4 regions of the Chromobacterium sp. HL1 genome follow, and region 2 is predicted to be linked to each of the others. Evidence: predicted binding sites of a transcription regulator. Region 2 holds the regulator's gene; each other region holds the start of a gene.
The links. Region 2 encodes FNR, which switches genes on or off when oxygen is low (the NO sensors DNR and NnrR bind a similar motif). Its sites were predicted from a motif close to TTGATNNNNATCAA; they were not measured.
Positions count from the first base shown of each region.

Region 1: nirJ (heme d1 biosynthesis radical SAM protein NirJ) is a predicted target of FNR. The motif match lies at 1,363-1,376, and genes of this name have one in related genera.
Region 3: AB1Z25_RS18165 (DUF3149 domain-containing protein) is a predicted target of FNR. The motif match lies at 3,326-3,339, and genes of this name have one in related genera.
Region 4: AB1Z25_RS12930 (adenosylcobalamin-dependent ribonucleoside-diphosphate reductase) is a predicted target of FNR. The motif match lies at 2,901-2,914, and genes of this name have one in related genera.

Region 1 is NZ_CP162399.1:4,234,906-4,239,742, forward strand. Features, by position in the region: gene nirJ (heme d1 biosynthesis radical SAM protein NirJ) at 94-1,305, opposite strand; gene ahbB (siroheme decarboxylase subunit beta) at 1,536-2,537, opposite strand; gene ahbB (siroheme decarboxylase subunit beta) at 2,524-3,519, opposite strand; gene AB1Z25_RS19300 (cytochrome D1 domain-containing protein) at 3,522-4,709, opposite strand; gene AB1Z25_RS19305 (c-type cytochrome) at 4,670-4,837, opposite strand, start outside.
Region 2 is NZ_CP162399.1:3,715,430-3,720,266, reverse strand. Features, by position in the region: gene AB1Z25_RS16945 (alanine/glycine:cation symporter family protein) at 402-1,817, shown strand; gene hemN (oxygen-independent coproporphyrinogen III oxidase) at 1,884-3,290, opposite strand; gene fnr (fumarate/nitrate reduction transcriptional regulator Fnr) at 3,400-4,146, shown strand; gene AB1Z25_RS16930 (DUF1853 family protein) at 4,206-4,837, opposite strand, start outside.
Region 3 is NZ_CP162399.1:3,985,286-3,990,122, forward strand. Features, by position in the region: gene AB1Z25_RS18155 (arginine deiminase) at 1-1,100, opposite strand, end outside; gene arcD (arginine-ornithine antiporter) at 1,186-2,625, opposite strand; gene AB1Z25_RS18165 (DUF3149 domain-containing protein) at 3,122-3,250, opposite strand; gene AB1Z25_RS18170 (CDP-6-deoxy-delta-3,4-glucoseen reductase) at 3,514-4,542, opposite strand; gene AB1Z25_RS18175 (NAD-dependent epimerase/dehydratase family protein) at 4,581-4,837, shown strand, end outside.
Region 4 is NZ_CP162399.1:2,890,347-2,895,183, forward strand. Features, by position in the region: gene AB1Z25_RS12930 (adenosylcobalamin-dependent ribonucleoside-diphosphate reductase) at 1-2,741, opposite strand, end outside; gene AB1Z25_RS12935 (DUF748 domain-containing protein) at 2,983-4,837, opposite strand, start outside.

The DNA.
Region 1 (4,837 bases), 520 kb from region 2:
AGCGTTGCATGGATAGGTGGGGAACCGCGTATTCGAGGTTTTGAACCATCATCCCTCTCAAAGAGATCGTAAACAGGCTCTACGGCGCTCGCCTCAATGTTGGGCCGCCCGGCTCCACGGCGTCAGCTCCGGCCGCGCGTGGCGGCCCGGCTCCACGCCGATTTCCGCATCGCTCAGATAACAGGCCGGGTCCGCCGCCCAAAAATCTCCGCTCAGCTCCCAGGCGCGCACCCGGGTATTGCCGTTGCAGATATCCAGGTGGCCACAAGCGCCGCAACGGCCGGCCACCGGGCGCGGGGATTGGCGCAGGCCGCTCATCAGCGGGTGTTGCGGCTGTTGCCATATCGCGGAAAACGGCCGTTCCCGCACATTGCCCAGCGTCACTTTCCACCACATGGTGTCCGGGTGGACGTTGCCCAGGTTGTCGATATTGGCGATGTGGACGCCGCTGGCGTTGCCGCCCCAGCGCCGCAGCGCCCGCAGCAGGGTGTCGGCGCGCTCCGGATAATGCCGGCGCGCCCAGTGCAGCAGGTAGACGCCGTCCGCGTCGTTGTTGCCGGTGACGAAGTCCCGCGGCCGGCCGGCGTCCAGCTGGGCCAGCGCTTGCTGGATCAGCAGCTCCAGCGCCCAGCGGCTGCGGGCGTGGCGGGCGTCGTCCGCGCGGTGCTTGTTGCCGCGTCCGGCGTAGTTGAGGTGGGAGAAATAGAACTTGTCGATGTCTTCGTCCGCCATCAGTTGCAGCAGCGCCGGCAGGTCCGCGGCGTTGTCTTCGGTCATGGTGTAGCGGATGCCCACTTTCAGGCCGGCGTCGCGCGCCAGCCGCAGGCCGCGCAGCGCCAGTTCAAAGCCGCCGTCCAGCCGCCGGAAGCGGTCGTGGGTGGCGCCGATGCCGTCCAGGCTGACGCCCACATAATCAAAACCGATGTCGGCCAAGACGGCGACCTGGTCTGGGTCCATCAGGGTGCCGTTGCTGGACAGGCCGATATAGAAGCCCAGCGCCTTGGCGCGCCGGGCGATGGCCGGCAGGTCCGGCCGCAGCAGCGGTTCGCCGCCGGACAGGATCAGCACGCGCACGCCGTAGGCGTGGAGATCGTCCAGCACCGCATAGGCTTCGTCGGTGCTCAGTTCGCCGGCGAAGTCGCGGTTGGCGGAGGTGGAGTAGCAGTGCTGGCAGGTGAGGTTGCAGCGGCGGATCAGGTTCCAGATCACCACCGGGGCTTGCGGCCCGGCGGGCATGGCGCGCCCTGGCGGCGGGACCGCCGCCGGTTCGCGCAGCAGGCGCAGGTATTGGGTCAGTCGCAACATGGCCGGCTCCGTCGCGGGAAGATGGCTCAGTGTGCGGCCGGGGGCGGCGGCGGCTCCTTGATGCGGGTCAATGGAATCCGCAGCGCCTCAGAACCTGTTTACGATCTGCTACGCGTCGGCGATACAGCGTTGAAACCGGCTTCGAAATGCTCATGTACCACGCGTACATTCCGCTTTCTCAGCCGTTTTCGCCTTGTCTCGCCCTAGCTCGCGAGATCGTAAATACGTTCTCAAAGCCTCAGGCCCGTTTTCTTCAAAATCCGGCTGGAAAACAGCACTTCGTGGCCGCGGCAGGCCTCGCCCAGCAAGGCGCGCGCGTCGTCCACCGCGGCCAGCACCGCCGGCCGCTCGCTGCCGTGCAGCATGGCGAACAGGTTGTACGGCCAGCCCGGCCGGCGCGGTCGGCGGTAGCAATGGCTGACCGCGTCCAGGCCGCCCAGTTGCGCGCCCAGCGCGTCCACCTGTTCGTCGGTCACGTCGAACACCGCCATGCCGTTGGCCCGGTAGCCGATGGCGTAATGGTTGGGCACCGCGCCGATGCGGCGCACCACGCCCTGCTCCAGCCAGCGCGCCAGCCGCGCCGTCACTTCGGCCTCCGCCCAGCCCAGCCGCCGCGCAATGTCGCGGTAGGGCTGCCGGCACAGCGGCAGGCCGGCCTGGGTGGCGCGGATCAGCTTCCGGTCGTCCTCGCTCAGCGCGGCCGGTTCGCCCGTGCGCCGCGCGCCGGCGGCCGCGCCCACCGGGGCCGCGCCGCCCACCTGAAAACGCATGCCCACAAAGTATTCCCGCTCTTTGGGAAACAGGTTCACTTCCAGGCCGGTCACCAGTTCGATGCCGCGCCGGGCGGCGTCGATGGCGGCGGCGCTGTCCGCGGCCAGCACAAACCACATATTGAGCCGGTGTTCCCGGCGGTAGTTGTGCGCCACCGCCGGCAGCGCGTTGACGGCGGCGGCCACCTCGTCGAAGCGCGCTTCCGGCGCGGCCAAGGCGGCCAGCACAAAGCGGCCGCCCAGGCGTTCTATCTGGTACATCGGCCCAAAGCGGCTGAGCACGCCGGCGTGCAGCAGTTGGCGCAAGCGCCGGATCAGGCCGTCTTCGCCCAGGCCCAGGCTGCGCCCGGCCGCCGCGTAGGGACGCGACACCAGCGGGAAACCGCCTTGCAGCCGGTCTATCAGCCGCGCGTCCAAGGCGTCCAGCGTGTCCAGCATTGCCAGCGCTTCAGGCGTATCCATAACAGGCTCCGGTTTGTTTGTAGCGCCGGGTGGAGCGCAGCACCGCCTGCGGCAGCCGTTCCAGGCCGTGCCGGCGGCGGATGTCGGCCAGCGCGGCGTCCAGGCTTTGCGCGTCGCGGGCGTGGACCATGGTGAACAGTTGGTAGGGCCAGTCCGGCGGACGCGGCGGACGTTCGTAGCACAGGGTGACGGCCGGCTCCGCCGCCAGCGCCAGCGCCACGCGCTCGCGTTCGGCGTCGTCGTCTATCCGCCACACCCACATGGCGTTGGCGCGGTAGCCCAGTTCCTGGTGGCGCACCACCATGCCGAAGCGGCGGATGACGCCTTGCTGCCGCCAGTGGGCGATTTGCGCCAGGGTCTGGGCCTCGCTCAGCGCGCATTGCGCGCCCAGCGCTTGATAAGGCCGCGGGGTCAGCGGCAGGCCCGGCGACAACGCCGCCAGCAGCCGCTGGCGCTGGCCGGCGGACAGGCCGGGGTCGTCCGCCGCCGCCGGCGCTTCCGCCGCCGCGGCGGACTCCGCCAGGAAGGAAAAGCCCAGGTCGATGTGGTATTCCCGCAGCAGCGGCAGGTCCAGCGGCGGGATGCCGGTGGCCAGGCGGATGCGGCTCAGCGCCGCGGCCACGCCGGCCGATGAGGCGGCGGCGACGACGAACCACAGATTGTAATGATGGTCCCGCCGGTAGTTGTGGTTGACCTCACGCTGGCGGCTGACGAAGGCGGCCACTTCTTCCAGCCGCTCCGCCGGCGCCGCCATCGCGGCCAGGGTGCTGTTGCCCACGGTGTTGGGGGCGAACACCGCGCCGACGCGGGCCAGCAGGCCGGCCGCCTGGGCGTCTTGCAGCGCGGCCAGCAGCCGGGCTTCGCTCCAGCCCTCCTCCATGCCGACGGCGAGCGCGGCGAAGGGGCGCGGCAGCAGCGGAAAACCGCGCTGGCTGCCGTTGATCAGCCGCAGCAGGGCCGGATCGGCGTCTGAAATTACCATGGCTACATCCCGATGCGGCTGGCGCGCCAGCTGAAGAAGATGCCGGACGGGCTCTGCGCCGGCAGTTCGCGCAGCACTTTGAGGCTGGCGGTGTCCACCACCACCAGCTTGTCGTCGTCGCGGCTGGACAGCCACACCGCGTCGCCGCGCGGGGTGAACTCCATGTGCAGGATGGCCTTGCCCGGCTTCAGGGTGGCGATCACGCTGCGCGTGGGCACGTCGATGACTTGCACCTTGTCGTTGTCCGGGAAGGCGAAGTTGACCCAGACCCGCCGGCCGGACGGTTCCGCCATCACGAACACCGGCTGACCCAGCACCGGGACGGCGGCCTGTTGCGCCCAGCTGCGGTTGTCCGCCAGCAGCACTTCGTGGCGGCCGATGGCGGGCAGGAAGGCGTAATCGCCGGCCAGCGCCCAGCCGCGCAGATGCGGCATCTTGTACACCGGCAGCGGCTGCTGGCCGCGGCCGTAGCCGGCCAGGATGCGGCGCACGCCTTGTTCCGGCCGCCAGGTGTCCAGCAGGGACAGGCCGTCTTCGCCGTAGAGCCCGGCCACGAAGTAGCGGCCGTCCATGCTGGCCAGGCCGTCGTAGGGGCACTTGCCGGCGTCGCGGTAGCGGGTCAGTTTCGGCTGGGCCGGGTCCGCGGCGTCCAGCACATTGATTTCGTCGGCGTCGAACAGCGCGTAAACAAAGCGCCGGCCCGGCAGGTCCGCCAGGCCCACCACGCGCGAGGGTTTGCCGTCCGCGCCCGGCGCGGCGGGCACCGAGGCCAGCGGCGCCAGCGTGGCGGCGTCGAACAGGCGTACGCCGCCCGGCTGGTAGTTTTGCGCGGCCAGCACGCGGCCGTCCGAGGAGATGGCGCCGCCTATGCTGTTGCCGGCCTGCACCACGCGCCGTTCCAGCCGCCGGCGCAGCAGGTCCACCTTGCTGATGGCGCCGTCGCGGCCAAACACGTAGGCGTAACGCGCGTCGCGCGAGAACACCACCGAGGCGTGGGACAGATCGCCCAGCCCTTCCACCCGGCCCAGGCTTTCCGCGCGGGTGTTGTCCACCACTTGCACGCTGCCGCTGGCGCGTTCTATCACCACGCCCAAGTCGCCGGTGCCGCGCGGCGCGGCGCAGCCGCCCAGCAGCGCGGCCAAGGCCGGGATCAGGGCGGCGCGCCCTGCTTTAACCAGTAAACCAGCCATATCGCTTCTTCTTCCGTCAGAAAAGGCCGCCAAGGCGGCATCGGGGTGCCGGGCCGGCCGGCCAGGATCACGGCGGCCAGGCCGGCGTCCGGTTTGTCCTTGAGCGCCTCCGGCGTCAGCGGGCTGCC
Region 2 (4,837 bases):
TTGTCTGGCGTATGCAGGCAACCGGCCATAATGCTTAAGTCATCAAAAATGACTTTTGATTGTTTTGTGCTTGGATAAATAGGCCGCTCTCTGGATAGGATCAATGACAAAGGCGTGTCCGGGCGCGACGGAAAGCCGGCTGGCGCGGCTTTGGCCGATGGCGTCCGGCATTGCCAGCAATCACTCTATTTTGCTAAATTCGCCGGGTTTCGCATCAAAACAGTCTGACGAAGCGGTGTCCCGAAGCAGGCGGCCTGACGGCTGCGGGGAGCTGTCTCGTCAAGACCGCAACCCTCGAGCCCGGCGCCAAGATCGGGACGGGGTCAATCTTCCAGTCTGAAATCCTTCCGGCGCGCGTCGCCCATTTCCAGATTGCCACGCTCAGAGCTTTAAGAGGATCCATGGACTTGCTTCATTCGTTTATCAATGCCGCCAATGATGTGATTTGGGGCAAGATGCTGATCGGCCTGTTGCTGGCCGTCGGCTTGTATTTCTCGTTGCGTTCCGGCCTGTTGCAGCTGAGGCTGTTCGCGCGCGGCTGGCGCGAAATGATGGGCGGCCGCGGCGGCCATCGCAGTAAGGACGATATTTCGCCGTTCCAGGCTTTCGCCACCGGCCTCGCCAGCCGGGTGGGCACCGGCAATATCGCCGGCGTGGCCATCGCCATTGCCGCCGGCGGCCCCGGCGCGGTGTTCTGGATGTGGCTGACCGCCATGCTGGGCATGGCCAGCGCTTTCGCCGAATCGACTTTGGCGCAGCTGTTCAAGACCAATCACCATGACGACACCTTCCGCGGCGGCCCGGCCTACTACATCCAGAAAGGCCTGGGGCAACGCTGGCTGGGCGTGATCTTCGCCCTGTGTCTGATCCTGGCCTTCGGCCTGGTGTTCAACGCGGTGCAGGCCAACTCCATCGTGGCGGCCACCGAGGGCGCCTGGGGCTGGAACCGCTATATGGTGGGCATCGCCCTGGTGGTGATGACCGCCCCCATCATTTTTGGCGGCGTGCGCTCGGTGGCGCGGGTGGCCGAGTGGCTGGTGCCGGTGATGGCGGCCATTTATCTGCTGATGACCTTCTATGTCTTGGCGGCGCACGCGGCCGAGCTGCCGGGTTTGATCGTGTTGATCGTCAAGAGCGCCTTCGGTCTGGAGCAGGCGGCGGGCGGCTTCGCCGGCTATGCGGTGAGCCAGGCGATGATGCTGGGCATCAAGCGCGGCCTGTTCTCCAATGAGGCGGGCATGGGCTCCGCCCCCAACGCGGCGGCGACGGCGACTTCGCGTCACCCGGCGAGCCAGGGCGCGATCCAGATGTTCGGCGTCTTCATCGACACCATGGTGATCTGTACCGCCACCGCCGCCATCATTCTGTTGTCCGGCGTGTATGACCAGGGTTTGAGCGGCGTGGCGCTGACGCAGAAGGCGATCGAATCGCAGTTCGGCCCGATAGGCGCGTCCTTCCTGGCGGTGGCGATGTTCCTGTTCGCCTTTTCCACCATCATCGGCAATTACGCTTACGCCGAGGGCAATGTCGAATTCATCCGCAGCAATAAGGGGATCTTGCTGGCCTTCCGTCTGATCGTGCTGGCGATGGTGATGTTCGGCGCGGTGGCCAGCCTGCCGCTGGTGTGGGATATGGCTGACTTTGCCATGGGCCTGATGGCGCTGATCAATCTGGTGGCCATCGTGCTGCTGTCGCGTTATTTCTTCATTGTGCTGAAGGATTACGAGCGTCAGCTGAAGCGGGGCGAGTCCACCCCGGTGTTCAAGGTGGCGGATTACCCGGAACTGGCCGCCAAGGTAGAAAAAGACATCTGGTAAGCCGCGTCCGGCTCCAACGATAAACAGCCCGCGTCCAGACGCGGGCTGTTTTGTTGCTAGCCCCGTTCAAATGGTCTTGGAGTAGCGCGCCTGGGTGCGGCGCTCCCGCAGGTGGCGGTCGAAGATCATCGCGATATTGCGGATCAGGAAGCGGCCCTTGGGCTCCACCATGATGAAGTCGCCGTCGAAGGACAGCAGGCCCAGTTGCTGGTATTCGCGGATCTGCGGCAGTTCTTCGGCGAAGTACTCGGCGAAGTTGATGCCGTGGATCTCTTCCAGCGCCTCCACCGACAGCGAGAAGCGACACATCAGGCCCTGGATGATGCTGCGGCGCAGGATGTCGTCATTGTCCAGCGTCAGCCCGCGCAACACCGGCAGATGGCCGCTGTCCAGCGCCGCGTAATAACTGTCCAAGTCCTTGGCGCTCTGGCTGTAACAGGGGCCGACCTTGCCGATGGAGGACACGCCAAGACCGATCATGTCGCAGTCCGCATGGGTGGAGTAACCCTGGAAATTGCGTTGCAGCCGGCCCTGGCGCAGGGCGGAGGCCAGTTCGTCGTCCGGCTTGGCGAAGTGATCCATGCCGATGAAGACATAGCCGGCGTCGGCCAGGCGCTGCACCGAGTCCTGCAGGATGTCCAGCTTGGTTTCCGGCGAGGGCAGATCGGCCTCGTTGATGCGCCGCTGCGGCATGAACACGGTGGGCAGGTGGGCGTAGTTGTACAGCGCCAGCCGGTCCGGCCCGATGGCGATCACCTTGTCCAGCGTGCGGCGCACCGATTCCCGGGTCTGCAGCGGCAGGCCGTAGATCAGGTCGACGCTGACGGACTTGAAGCCGGCGTCGCGCGCGGCCTGGATCACCTCCAGCGTTTCCTCTTCGGACTGCACCCGGTTCACCGCCTGCTGCACCGCCGGTTCAAAGTCCTGAATCCCGACGCTGATGCGGTTGAAGCCGAGTTCGGCCAGTTTGAAGATTGTCGCCGCGCTGACTTTGCGCGGGTCTATTTCTATGGAATACTCCCCCTCCTTCAAGAACTCGAAATGAGTCTTGAGCAAGGTCATCAATCGTTCCAGTTGCGCGTCGGACAAGAAAGTGGGGGTGCCGCCGCCGAAATGCAGCTGTATCACTTGCTCGCGGCGGCCCAGACAGGAGGCGATCATGCGGACCTCCTTCTCCAGGTAGTCCAGGTACAAGTCCGCTTTGCCGCTGTCCTTGGTGATGATCTTGTTGCAACCGCAGTAGTAGCAGATAGTGTTGCAAAAAGGTATATGAGCGTACAATGATAAAGGTTTCCGGTTGGCGCCGATGCTGCGCTGCCGTAGCCAGTGGATGTAGTCTCTTTCGGCAAAACCCGGCGTAAAGCGATCCGCTGTCGGGTATGACGTATATCTAGGACCTGTCCCGTCGAGGCGCTCAATCAGCGCGCGGTCGAATTCAAAATGGGCAGGAGAAAATGGGTGGGTGGTCTTCATGTCGTATTTGGATGGCAAAACCTCTGGTGGACTGGTAAATTTGCGGAAATCCTGCGAATTTCGCTTTGATAAGGGTCAAGCTTCATCGCAAGCTTGTACTAAACATGCCATGTCCGATCAGAACCATATCTCTTTGCATAACCTGAAGGTCTCCTGCTCCAACTGCAGCCTGAAGGAACTTTGTCTACCTGTGGGGCTTAACCGCGAGGAGCTGACCCAGCTCGACGCGGTGATCCGCCAAAGCCGCCGTTTGAAGCGCGGCGAGTACTTGTTCCGCAGCGGCGAAGGCTTCCGTTCGCTGTTCGCGGTGCGCACCGGCTTCTTCAAGACCAGCGTCGCCAGCCAGGACGGCCGCGAGCAGGTCACCGGCTTCCATATGTCCGGCGAACTGATGGGCCTGGACGGCATTTCCGCCAATGTGCACGGCTGCGACGCCATCGCGCTGGAGGACAGCGAGGTGTGCGAGCTGCCGTTCAGCCGCATGGAGAGCCTGGGCCGCGAAATTCCCACCCTGCAGCACCATTTCTACCGTCTGATGAGCCGCGAGATCGTTCGCGATCAGAATGTAATGTTGTTATTGGGCAACATGAAGGCGGAAGAGCGCCTGGCCGCCTTCCTGCTCAATCTGTCGCAGCGTCTGTCCACCCGCGGCTTCGCCGCCAACGACTTCATCCTGCGCATGAGCCGCGAGGAAATCGGCAGCTTCCTCGGCCTGAAGCTGGAAACCGTCAGCCGCACGCTGTCCAAGTTCCAGCAGCAAGGCTGGATCACCGTCGATCACAAGCACATCCAACTGGTGATGGTGGACGAATTGAAGGCGCTGATTTCCGGCTGCGCTCACGCCAACGGACATTGATTCCGCCGCGCGGGCGGACAGATGGAAAACGCAAGGCAAGCCCTCGGGCTTGCCTTTTTTCATGGGGCCGGCGCGCAGTCCGCGATTTGCAGCAGCAGCCGCGACAGCGGCGCTTCCTGAGGCCAGCCCGGCGGCACGGCGAAGCCGCGGGCCACTTCATGCCAGTCGCCGTCGGGGCCGGGCTGCAGTTCGGCCAGCAGCTGCGGCGCCTCGGCCTGTTCCAGGCGCGCGCGCAGTTCCGCCGCGTCGGCGGTGTGTTCCCGCGAGCGGCGCGCCGGCGCCAGCCAACTGAGCCTGGGCAGCCAGGCCCAGCGCGAATCCGCATTCAACGCCGGCCAGTCGCCGCGCAGCGGCCAGTATTGCCCGTACAGCGGCTGGGCGCCGGGCGGCGCTTCCGGCGCGGTGTCGCGGGCGTGGAACAGCCAGCCGCTGAGCCGGGCGCCGACCGCGCAGCCCTCAAAGCCCGCCGGCAGCGTCGCTTGCGCCGCCGGGTGGCGGGACAGGCGCAGCTGGGTTTGCAGTTTATGGGCTTTCAGCGCCCAGGCGTCGCGCAGGCTGGGGCCGGTCAAGGTGTCCGCGCTGCGGCCCAGTTGCAGATAGAACTTGCTGGCGGCTTCCAGATGCAGCGGTTGGCCGTCTAGGCGCAGCAGGAAGTCGAACTCGCCGACGGTGCGGCCGTCCGGCGCGCGCA
Region 3 (4,837 bases), 270 kb from region 2:
TTGCGGTCGTAGGCCACCACCACGCGGCGATCCAGCGCCACCACGTTGTTGCCGTCGTCCCACTGTTCGCGTTCGCGCTGGTAGGCGTCGCCGCCGGTCTGGATCACGCGGATTTCCTTGAGACCCAGCGCCTGGCGCACCACTTCCACCAGATGCACGCCTTCGTGGCGTTCGAAGCGGATTTCGCCTTCGCGGTCGCCAACGTACATGCTGGTGCAAGTGATGTCGTCCACCACGTCCGGGAACAGCGACAAGAGATCGATGTCGAGGAAGCTGAACACGGTATCCAGGTGCATCGCCGCACGGGACTTAGGCATCTGGCAAGCGATTACGCGAGTGGCGCCGCCTTCCTTGCCCAGCACGCGCTTGGCCACTTGCACCACCGCCTGCGGGCTGGTGCGCTCGCCCATGCCGATCAGGACCACGCCGTTGCCGATAGGCATCACGTCGCCGCCTTCCAGCGTGGCCGGGCCGTGTTCCTGGTCGCAATCGCCCCACCATACTTTCACCTTGCCGGCGAACATCGGGTGGAATTTGTAGATGGATTGCAGGATCAGGGTTTCCTGACGACGCGCCGGCCAGTACATCGGGTTCAGCGTCACGCCTTCATAAATCCAGCAAGACGGGTCGCGCTGGAACAGGCTGTTCGGCACCGGCGGCAGCACGAATTCGGATTGGTCCAGGTAGCCGCCGAACAGGCCTTTCGGGTCGAACGGCAGTTCGAATTTGGCGATGCCGCCCACCAGATGCTCGGCCAGTTGCGAAGACGGCATTTCGTCCAGCCAGCTGCGCAGATCGCGCAACATGCCGATACCTACGTTGTCGGCCTTGACCTTGCGGTCCAGAATCCAGGCACGGGAAGCTTTGTCGTCCAAGACCTTGGCCAGCGCGTCGTGCACCTCCACCACTTCGATGCCGCGGGAGCGCATTTGCTCAACCATGTAAGCATGGTCTTTCTGTGCGCGTTCCACCCAGATCACGTCATCGAACAACAGGCCGTGGCAGTTGTCCGGGGTCAGGCGCTTATGCGCCAGGCCGGGACGGCACACCATCACAGTTCGCAACTTGCCGCACTCGGAATGAACACCAAACTTGGTCATGACAAACTCCTTAATGATATTGGGGGAGCTGGTGGAGGCCCGTGGATCTCGCGCGCCTCCGGTAATCTTCTTACAAGGTTCCGGCTTAGAGCGTCAGCGCTCCGGTAGCCAGTTCGTAGGCGGCGAACAAGCCCGCCACTACAATCAGCGCAGCCAGTACCGCCTCGGCGCCGGTGAACGCTTTCTCGCCGCGCTCCTTGCGAGCCCACAGGTAGAACAGCAGGCCCGGGGCGTACAGCACCATGGACAGGAACAGATACTTCAGGCCGGCGGCGTAGATCAGCCAGACGCCGTAGACCGAGGCGACGGCGGCGATGCTGAACTCTTTGCCGCTGGATTCGCCCTGGGCGTAGCCCTCGCCGCGCTTGGCCACCAGCAAGGCGTAGCCGGAGCACAACAGGTAAGGAATCAGAATCATCGAGGTAGCCAGCGACAGCAGCGCCAGGTAGCCCGCGGAACTGAACAGCGTGATGATCAGGAACAGTTGGATCAGGCCGTTGGTCAGCCACAGCGAGGCGGCCGGGGAGCCATTGGCGTTGGTGGTGCCGAACACTTTGGGCATCACGCCGTCTTTGCCCGCCAGGTAGGGCGCTTCGGAAGCCAGCAGCGTCCAGGCCAGCAGCGCGCCACCCACCGAGATCACCAGACCGGCGTTCATCAGATTGGCGCCCCAGGGGCCGATGGCTTTTTCCAGCACATAGGCGGTGGACGGGTTCTTCAGCGCGGCCAGTTCAGTTTGCGACATCACGCCCAGCGACAGCACCGATACCGCAACCAGCAGGGCGATGGTCAGCAGGAAGCCGATCACGGTGGCCTTGCCCACTTCTTTCATGTTTTCCGCACGGCTGGAGAACATCGACGCGCCTTCGATGCCGATGAACACCCATACCGTCACCAACATGGTGCTCTTGACTTGATCGACGACCGAGCCGAGTTTGGCCGAGCCCCAGAAGTCCAGATTAAAGGTATCCACTTTGAAGGCGAAAATGACCAGCAGGATGAACAGCGCCAGCGGCACCAGTTTGGCCACGGTGGTGATGGTGTTGATGAAGGCCGCGCCGTGCACGCCGCGCAACACCAGGAAGTGCAAGGCCCACAACAGAATGGACGCGCAGACGATGGCGGTGGTGGTATTGCCTTCGCCGAACACCGGGAACCAGAAGGCCAGCGCCGAGAACATCACCACAAAGTAGGATACGTTGCCGATCCAGGCCGAAATCCAGTAACCCCAGGCCGAGTTGAAGCCCATATAGTTGCCGAAACCCGCCTTGGCGTAGCCGTAGACGCCGCCCTCCACTTCCGGTTTGCGATTGGCCAGCATCTGAAAGGCGAATGCCAGAGTCAACATCCCGAAGAAGGTAATCACCCAACCGATCAAGATGGCGCCGGCTCCGGCGCCCGCCGCCATATTCTGCGGTAGCGAGAAGATGCCGCCGCCGATCATGGAGCCCACCACCAGAGCGGTCAGCGCGCCAAGCTTGAGCTTGGGAGCGCCGCCGCCTTGGGTTTCAGTTTCCGTAGACATTTTCGTTCTCCGTGAGAGTACATTAACCTGCAAATCTGTTGTTATATAATTAAATTCTTATCATCTGAGACAATGGTATACCCCGGATTTAGTGATCGCCAGAACAGTCGAACATCCGTTTGACCTGCGTCAAATAGCGTCCTCCCGCTCCATTCGCCCCATCCCGACATTAGAACAAAAGCTTTATAGAAGCCCCAGACACAATTGGCAGAACTAACAATTGTGCTGCGCACAAAACATTTAATTAATTTTGTATTTAATTTTTATTAAAAATAAAACGCAATATCAGATTGTCTGAACGCGTCCAATAGAGAAGAGCCGCAAACGGCCAAAAGAGACGGGACAAAGAAGCAGTGAGATAAAGATAGAGAGAGGAGACGGAGAATAAGGCAGACCAGCCACGGCAATTGCGGGCAAAAAAAAGTGGATGCGGCCCACCACCGCATCCACCAACACACACATCAAGAGGATAAACACATCCTGTTTGCCCAGGCGCTCACTCCGGTTTTTTCACGTTCTTGAAAATCGCCACCAGAGCGCCCAGCACCACCAAGGTGGTCACCACAATGGTCACCAAGCTTAAAATGCCGACATCGTCGGAAAGAAGAAGAGTCAGAAGTTCCATCGCCACTCCTTTTCCGGGGCCACGCCCCATATAGGTTTCTTGATCCTCATCTTAGCCAGTTGGGCGGCCCGTCCATTGACGCAAATCAAATGGCATGACCCCCAAGTTTGATGCAAGACAAATAAAAAGCCCCTGGCTCGCGCCAAGGGCTCATTTCCTAAAAATCAGCAACTTATATCATTACAGTTGTGCGTCAGGCGATACAGTTCGAATCAGTTCAGCTGAAAAAATCGGCTTACGTCATCCCTGTCTCGCCGGCGTGTTCACTTGCTGCCGCCCATGTCCTTGGACAGGAAGAAGGCGTCGGAGAAGAACTCGTCTTCCGGCAAGCCGCGCTCGCGGGTGAAGCTGCCGTGCGCAGCCTCCACCATCAGCGGCGCGCCGCAGGCGTAAACCTGATAGCCGGCCAGATCGTCGAAATCCTCCAGCACCGCCTGGTGAACAAAACCGGTGCGGCCCGCCCACTCGTCGCCCGGCAGCGCGTCGGACAGCACGGGGATGAAGGTGATGTTGGGATGCTGCGCCTGCCAGGCGCCGGCCAGATCCGCCATGTAAAGATCCGCCTTGGTGCGCGCGCCCCAGTAGAACACCATCTCGCGCTGGATGCCGCTATGAATCGCGTGCTCGATGATGCCCTTGACCGGCGCGAAGCCGGTGCCGCTGGCCACGAAGAGAATGGGCTTGTCGGAATCCTCGCGCAGGAAGAAAGAGCCCAGCGGGCCTTTGAAGCGCATGATCTCGCGCTCCTTCATCTGACTGAACACATACTCGGAAAAAGAGCCGCCCGGCTGATTGCGGATATGCAGTTCCAGGAAAGCGTCGTCATGCGGCGCGTTGGCGATGGAGAAACTGCGCTTCTTGCCGTCCTTCATCAGGATGTCGATGTATTGGCCAGCCTTGAACTGCAAGCGCTCGGACACCGGCAGCTTGAGCTTGAGCACCGCCACGTCGTGGATTTTTTCGATTTTCTCTACGCGGCACGGCAAGGTCTTGATCTGGATATCGCCGGCGCCGGCCACTTCGCGCGCCTCGATGGCGATGTCGCCCTTGGGGCGGGCGCAACAGAACAGCGCCATGCCCTGGGCGCGTTCGGCCTCGGTCAAGGCCTTTTCCTGGAAACCGTCCTGGCTCACTTCGCCTTCCACCACCTTGCCTTTGCAGGCGCCGCACGCGCCGTCGCGGCAGCCGTAAGGCAGGCCCACGCCCTGGCGCAACGCCGCTTCCAATACGGTTTCATGCGGCTCGACGCCAAATGTATGCCCGCTGGGGAGCACTTTCACCTGCGCTGTCATCTGTTTCCTCTACTCAATATCTGGCTAAAATGCGCATCATGCGAACCTTAATGATCATCGGCGCCGGCGATGTCGCGCGCCGCGCCCTGCCGGAACTGACCCGCCGCTGGCGGGTGCTGGCGCTGTGCCGTTCCAACGCTAGCGCGGAAGCGCTGCGCCGCCAGGGCGTCACGCCCATCCGGGGCGATCTGGACGACCCCCGCGCTTTGCGCCGTTTGGCCGGCCTGGCCGACGATCTGCTGCTGACCGCTCCCCCCCAGGAAATCGGCCGCAAGGACTTGCGCATGCGCAAGTT
Region 4 (4,837 bases), 830 kb from region 2:
CTGGCTTCCGGGCTGAACAGATCGCTCTGCTCCGGCACCATCACCCCCATCTCCTCCAGCGGCACGCCTTCCTCGGTCAGCACGCCCAGCATCGCGTAGCGGTGGATGATCAGCTGCGCCAGATAGGCGACGGTGGACGGCCAGCTCTGCGATTTTTCCACGCCGGGGATGCGGGCGAAGAAATCGCCCTGCGGCTCGGCGTAGCTCAGCAGCTTGCGCAGCTTGAGGCCGATCCAGGCCGGATCTATCACCCGCATGTCCAGGCTCAGCATTTTGCACAGGCCGTCCAGCTCGCGCGGGTAGGCGCCGGCCAGCCACATCGAATACGGCCGGCGCTGGCCGTTGGGCAGCACCAGTTCCTTGATGAAGAGCACGAAGTCGTCGCCGGTTTGCGGGTTGCTGACGTCCACCGACCAGCTCATGGTGCCGTCGGTGCCCGATTTGGGCTCCTTGCGCGCGAACAGCGCGTCCATCACCGGCGTCGGCTCGTTCTGGTCCGCCGGCAGCGCGCCCAATTGCTCGACGCGATGACGCACCACCTGGCCCAAGGCCGCCGAGGCCGAGGTGGCGTAAACGGTGCGCTCGCCCAGATCGAACACATAGCGCTTGTCGCCGTTGGTGTGCGACAGCGCGTCCAGCTTGGCCGCCAGCCAACCGTGATCGCGGCAGCGCATGTCCATGGACAGAGTCTTGGCCACCGCGCCCAGGCCGCGCTGTTCTTCCGTGGCGTTGACCCAGCATTCGAACGGCGACACCCGGCCGTTCTCCACATGGCCCACCACCACGGCGAAATCGCCGGCGTCGCCTTCCACCATGAAGGTCCACGACGGGTTGCCTTCCTTCAGCTTGGGCCGGTTCGGCCATTTCAGGCTGGACAGCGCCGGCGTCGGCGCGGTGTTGAGCACCACGCGGCGGTCCGGGTCGCCGTCGCCGCTGCCGGACAGGTCCTGCGGTGTGGCGGCGCTGGGCTTGGCCGGCTCCACCGACAGCACCGAACCCAGCACATTATTGGGCCGGTAGGTGGTGATGCCCTTCAGGCCGGCGCGCCAGGCTTCCAGATAGAGGCTTTCGAAATCGTCGAAGGGGTAATCGCCGGGCACGTTCACCGTCTTGGAAATGGCGGTGTCGATATAGGGCGCCACCGCCGCCACCATGCGCATATGGTCCAGCGCGCTCATTTCCAGCGCGGAGACGAAGTAGTCCGGCAAGGCGTTGGTGTCGCCGCCCTGCATCCGGTAAACGCGGTAAGCGTGGTCTTCCACCAGGTATTCCTGCTGGCTGCCGTCGGCCATGCGCTTCTTGCGGGTGTAGAACCAGGAGAACGGCGGCTCGATGCCGTTGGAGGCGTTGTCGGCGAAGGCCAGCGAAATGGTGCCGGTGGGCGCGATGGACAACAGGTGCGAGTTGCGGATGCCGTGCTTGCGGATGCGCGCCTTGATCGCCTCCGGCAGCCGGCTGGCGCAATGCGGCGCGGCCAGGTAGGCGTCGGCGTCGAACAGCGGGAAGCCGCCCTTCTCGATGGCGAGATCCACCGAGGCGTCGTAGGCGGCGTCGCGCATCGCCTCGGAAATGCGGCTGGCGAAGCGGCGGCCCTCCTCGCTGTCATAGCGTATTTTCAGCATGATCAGCGCGTCGCCCAGGCCTGTGAAGCCCAGACCGACGCGGCGCTTGGCCTGCGCCTCGCGCTGCTGCTCTTCCAGCGGCCACACCGTCAGGTCCAGCACATTGTCCAGCATGCGCACCGACATGCGCACCACTTTCTCGAAGCTCTTGAAGTCGAAGCTGGGCTTGTCGCCAAAGGGCTGGCGCACGTGGCGGCACAGATTGATGGAGCCCAGATCGCAGCAGCCGTAATCCGGCAGCGGCTGCTCGCCGCAGGGGTTGGTGGACTCGATCACCTCGCAATAGGACAGATTGTTGTCCTGATTGATGCGGGTCATGAACAGCACGCCCGGCTCCGCGTGATCGTAGGTGGAGGCCATGATCTGCCGCCACAGCTCGCGCGCCGGCACCGCGCGGTAGACCCACAGGCCGTCCGCGCGCTGATAACTGTCGGGGAAAGCGTTGGACGACGGCTCCACCGCGTGGGTCAGCTCCCAGGCGGCGTCCGCCTCCACCGCGCGCATGAAGTCGTCGGAGACGCCCACCGAGATATTGAAATTGCGCAGATCGCCCTGGTCCTTGGCGTGGATGAAGTCCTCCACGTCCGGGTGGGAAATGTCCAGCACCCCCATCTGCGCGCCGCGGCGCGCGCCGGCGGACTCCACCGTTTCGCAACTGCGGTCGAACACTCGCATATAGGACACCGGGCCGGACGCGCGGCTATTGGTGCCCTTGACCCGCGCGCCCTTGGGACGGATGCGCGAGAAGTTGTAGCCAACGCCGCCGCCGCGGCGCATGGTTTCCGCCGCCTGCAGCAAGGCCTCGTAAATGCCCACCTTGCCGTTTTCGGTTTCGGACACCGAATCGCCCACCGGCTGCACGAAGCAATTGATCAAGGTGGCGCGCAGATCGGTGCCGGCGGCGGAATTGATGCGGCCGCCGGGAATGAAGCCGTTTTCCAGCGCCTGATAGAACAACGGCTCGAAACGAGCCGGCTCGCTTTCCAGCGCCGCCAGCGCCTTGGCCACGCGCAGGCGCACTTCGCTCACGCTGTGTTCGCCGTTCTTGGCGTATTTTTCCAACAGCACCTCGCGGGAGATGTCCTGCTCGGTCATGGCGGCGATGTTTTCCTGCTTCATGGTTCCCGGTTCCTCTTGAATTGCGGCCTGCGGCGGCCAGGGCGGCCCCCTTCCAGCATGCAATGGACCGTGTGGGCCGCAAAAGGTTTCAACACGTCCGATACGCAATATCTGGAAAAGAAAAACGGCGTATTACACTATATGTAGTTACGCCGTTCGTTGACACATATCAAGCGCTATTCCACGCCGCCGCCGCTTTTCCCGCTTGTCATGGGTAAAAACACGACGCGCGGCCGCCGCCTCACGGCGTCTTCAGCTTCACCTCCAGCGGCACCCCGTCGCGGCCGGCGGAGACCTTGACCGGCTCGCCCAGCTGGATGCGCTCCTGCAAGGCCGGGTCGGTCTTGAGCATGGCCGCGCGCGCGTTGGCGGCGCGTTGCTTGGCCAGTTGCTGCAGGCTGGCGTCGGTGATGCTCTGCGCGGCGATCAACTCGTCCCGCAGCAGCTTGCCCAGGGCCGCGCCGGACGGCCCGCCCGGCTTCAGCGTGTGGCCCAGCAGCTTGAAGCGGCCGATCTGCTTGCCGTACACCGATTTGACCGCGGACAGGATTTCCTCGTCCTGCATGTCCGGCAGCGGCAGCGGCTCGCCGGCGCCCAGCTGATGGCCGGCGGCGGCGAAGATCGCCAGATCGGTTTGCGCGCGCGCCATTTCCTTGCGGTCCGCGTCGGCGTTGTAACCGCCGCTGATGGACAGCATCAACTTGGGCCGCTTGACCATCAGCCCGGCCACCTTGACCAGCTTCTCCCGCTCCGGCGGCGTCACATTGGCCTCGCCGGCCACGAAGCGGATATCGTCGAAGCCCTCGCCGCCCAGCAAGGCGCCCAGCGCGCGGAACGGCGCGGTCACCACCTTGGTCACCACGTTGACGATGGCTTTCCAGATGATCTTGCCGTAGCTGAACTGCGGATCGTCCAGGCTGCCGGCCACCGGCAGGTCCAGATCGATGCGCTTGTCGCTGTCCTCCAGAATGGCCACCGCCAGCCGCAGCGGCAGCCGCGGGCCCTTGTATTCGCTGTCCGGCAGCTCGTCGCCCAGTTGCAGGGAATCGATCACCACCCGGTTCTCGCCCTTGAGCTGGCGCTGCTCCAGCAGATAGCGCAGGTCCACCGACAAGCGTCCGTCCTTGACCTGCCAGCCGGCGAAGTTCATCGAATACGGGTTCAAGGTGCCCATGGAGATATTGCGGAAGGCCAGGGTGATGTCGGTGTTGTCCGTGGGCGCCAGCGGCGACAGCGCGCCGCGCACCTTGACGTCGCCGAACTGGTCCACGTCGCCGTCCAGCGTGATGTTGCCGCGCTGCTTGGCGCGGGTGGACAGGTTCTGGATGGAGCCGCGCAGATTATGCATGTCGGACGCGAAGTCAGGCTTCATGCCGTGGTCGGCGAACTGCACCCGCCCGCCCTGCACATGGATGGACCGGACCTCCACCAAGGGCAGCGGCGCCGCCTTGGCCGCCGGCGCCGGGGTCGCCGGCTTGCCGCCCTGGCCGGCGAACAGCCGGGTCAAATTGAGCTCGCGCTTTTCGTCCAGCACCAGCCGCGCCGCCGGCCCTTGCAGCCGCACATCGTTGATCGTCGCTTTCAGCGGCATGCCCTGAGCGCTGAGGCCGCGCACTTGCAGATCGCGCCACCCCAGCAAGGGCAGCTTCTCGCCCGGCTCGTACACCGCCAGCCGCGCCACGCCGGCGGAGCCGCCGACGCGCCAGCCGCGCGCGCCGACATCCAGATTCAGATCCGCGGACAACGCGCCGCCGCCGAAACGCAGCGAGGTCCCGCTCAAGGCGTACGGCGCCAGCGGCGCCAGCTGCACCCCGTCGGCGCGCAGCCTGCCCTTGAGCGCGCCGGCCGCGGCGTCGATATCGGCTTTGACCGCCAGCTTGCCGCCGTTGAGCCCGCCGGCCAGATCCAGCGCCAATTGCCGGCCGTCGTCCACCGCCACCGTGCCGCCCAGGCCGGACAGCGTCATGCTGGCCGGCTTGGACAGGCTGCGGTCGGTCCAGCGCAGCTGGCTGTCCTGCAAAGCCATTTCCGGGTAATCGAACTTCCAGGCCGGCGCGGCCTCGCCTTGCGCGCGCGCCGGGGCGGCGGCCGGTTTG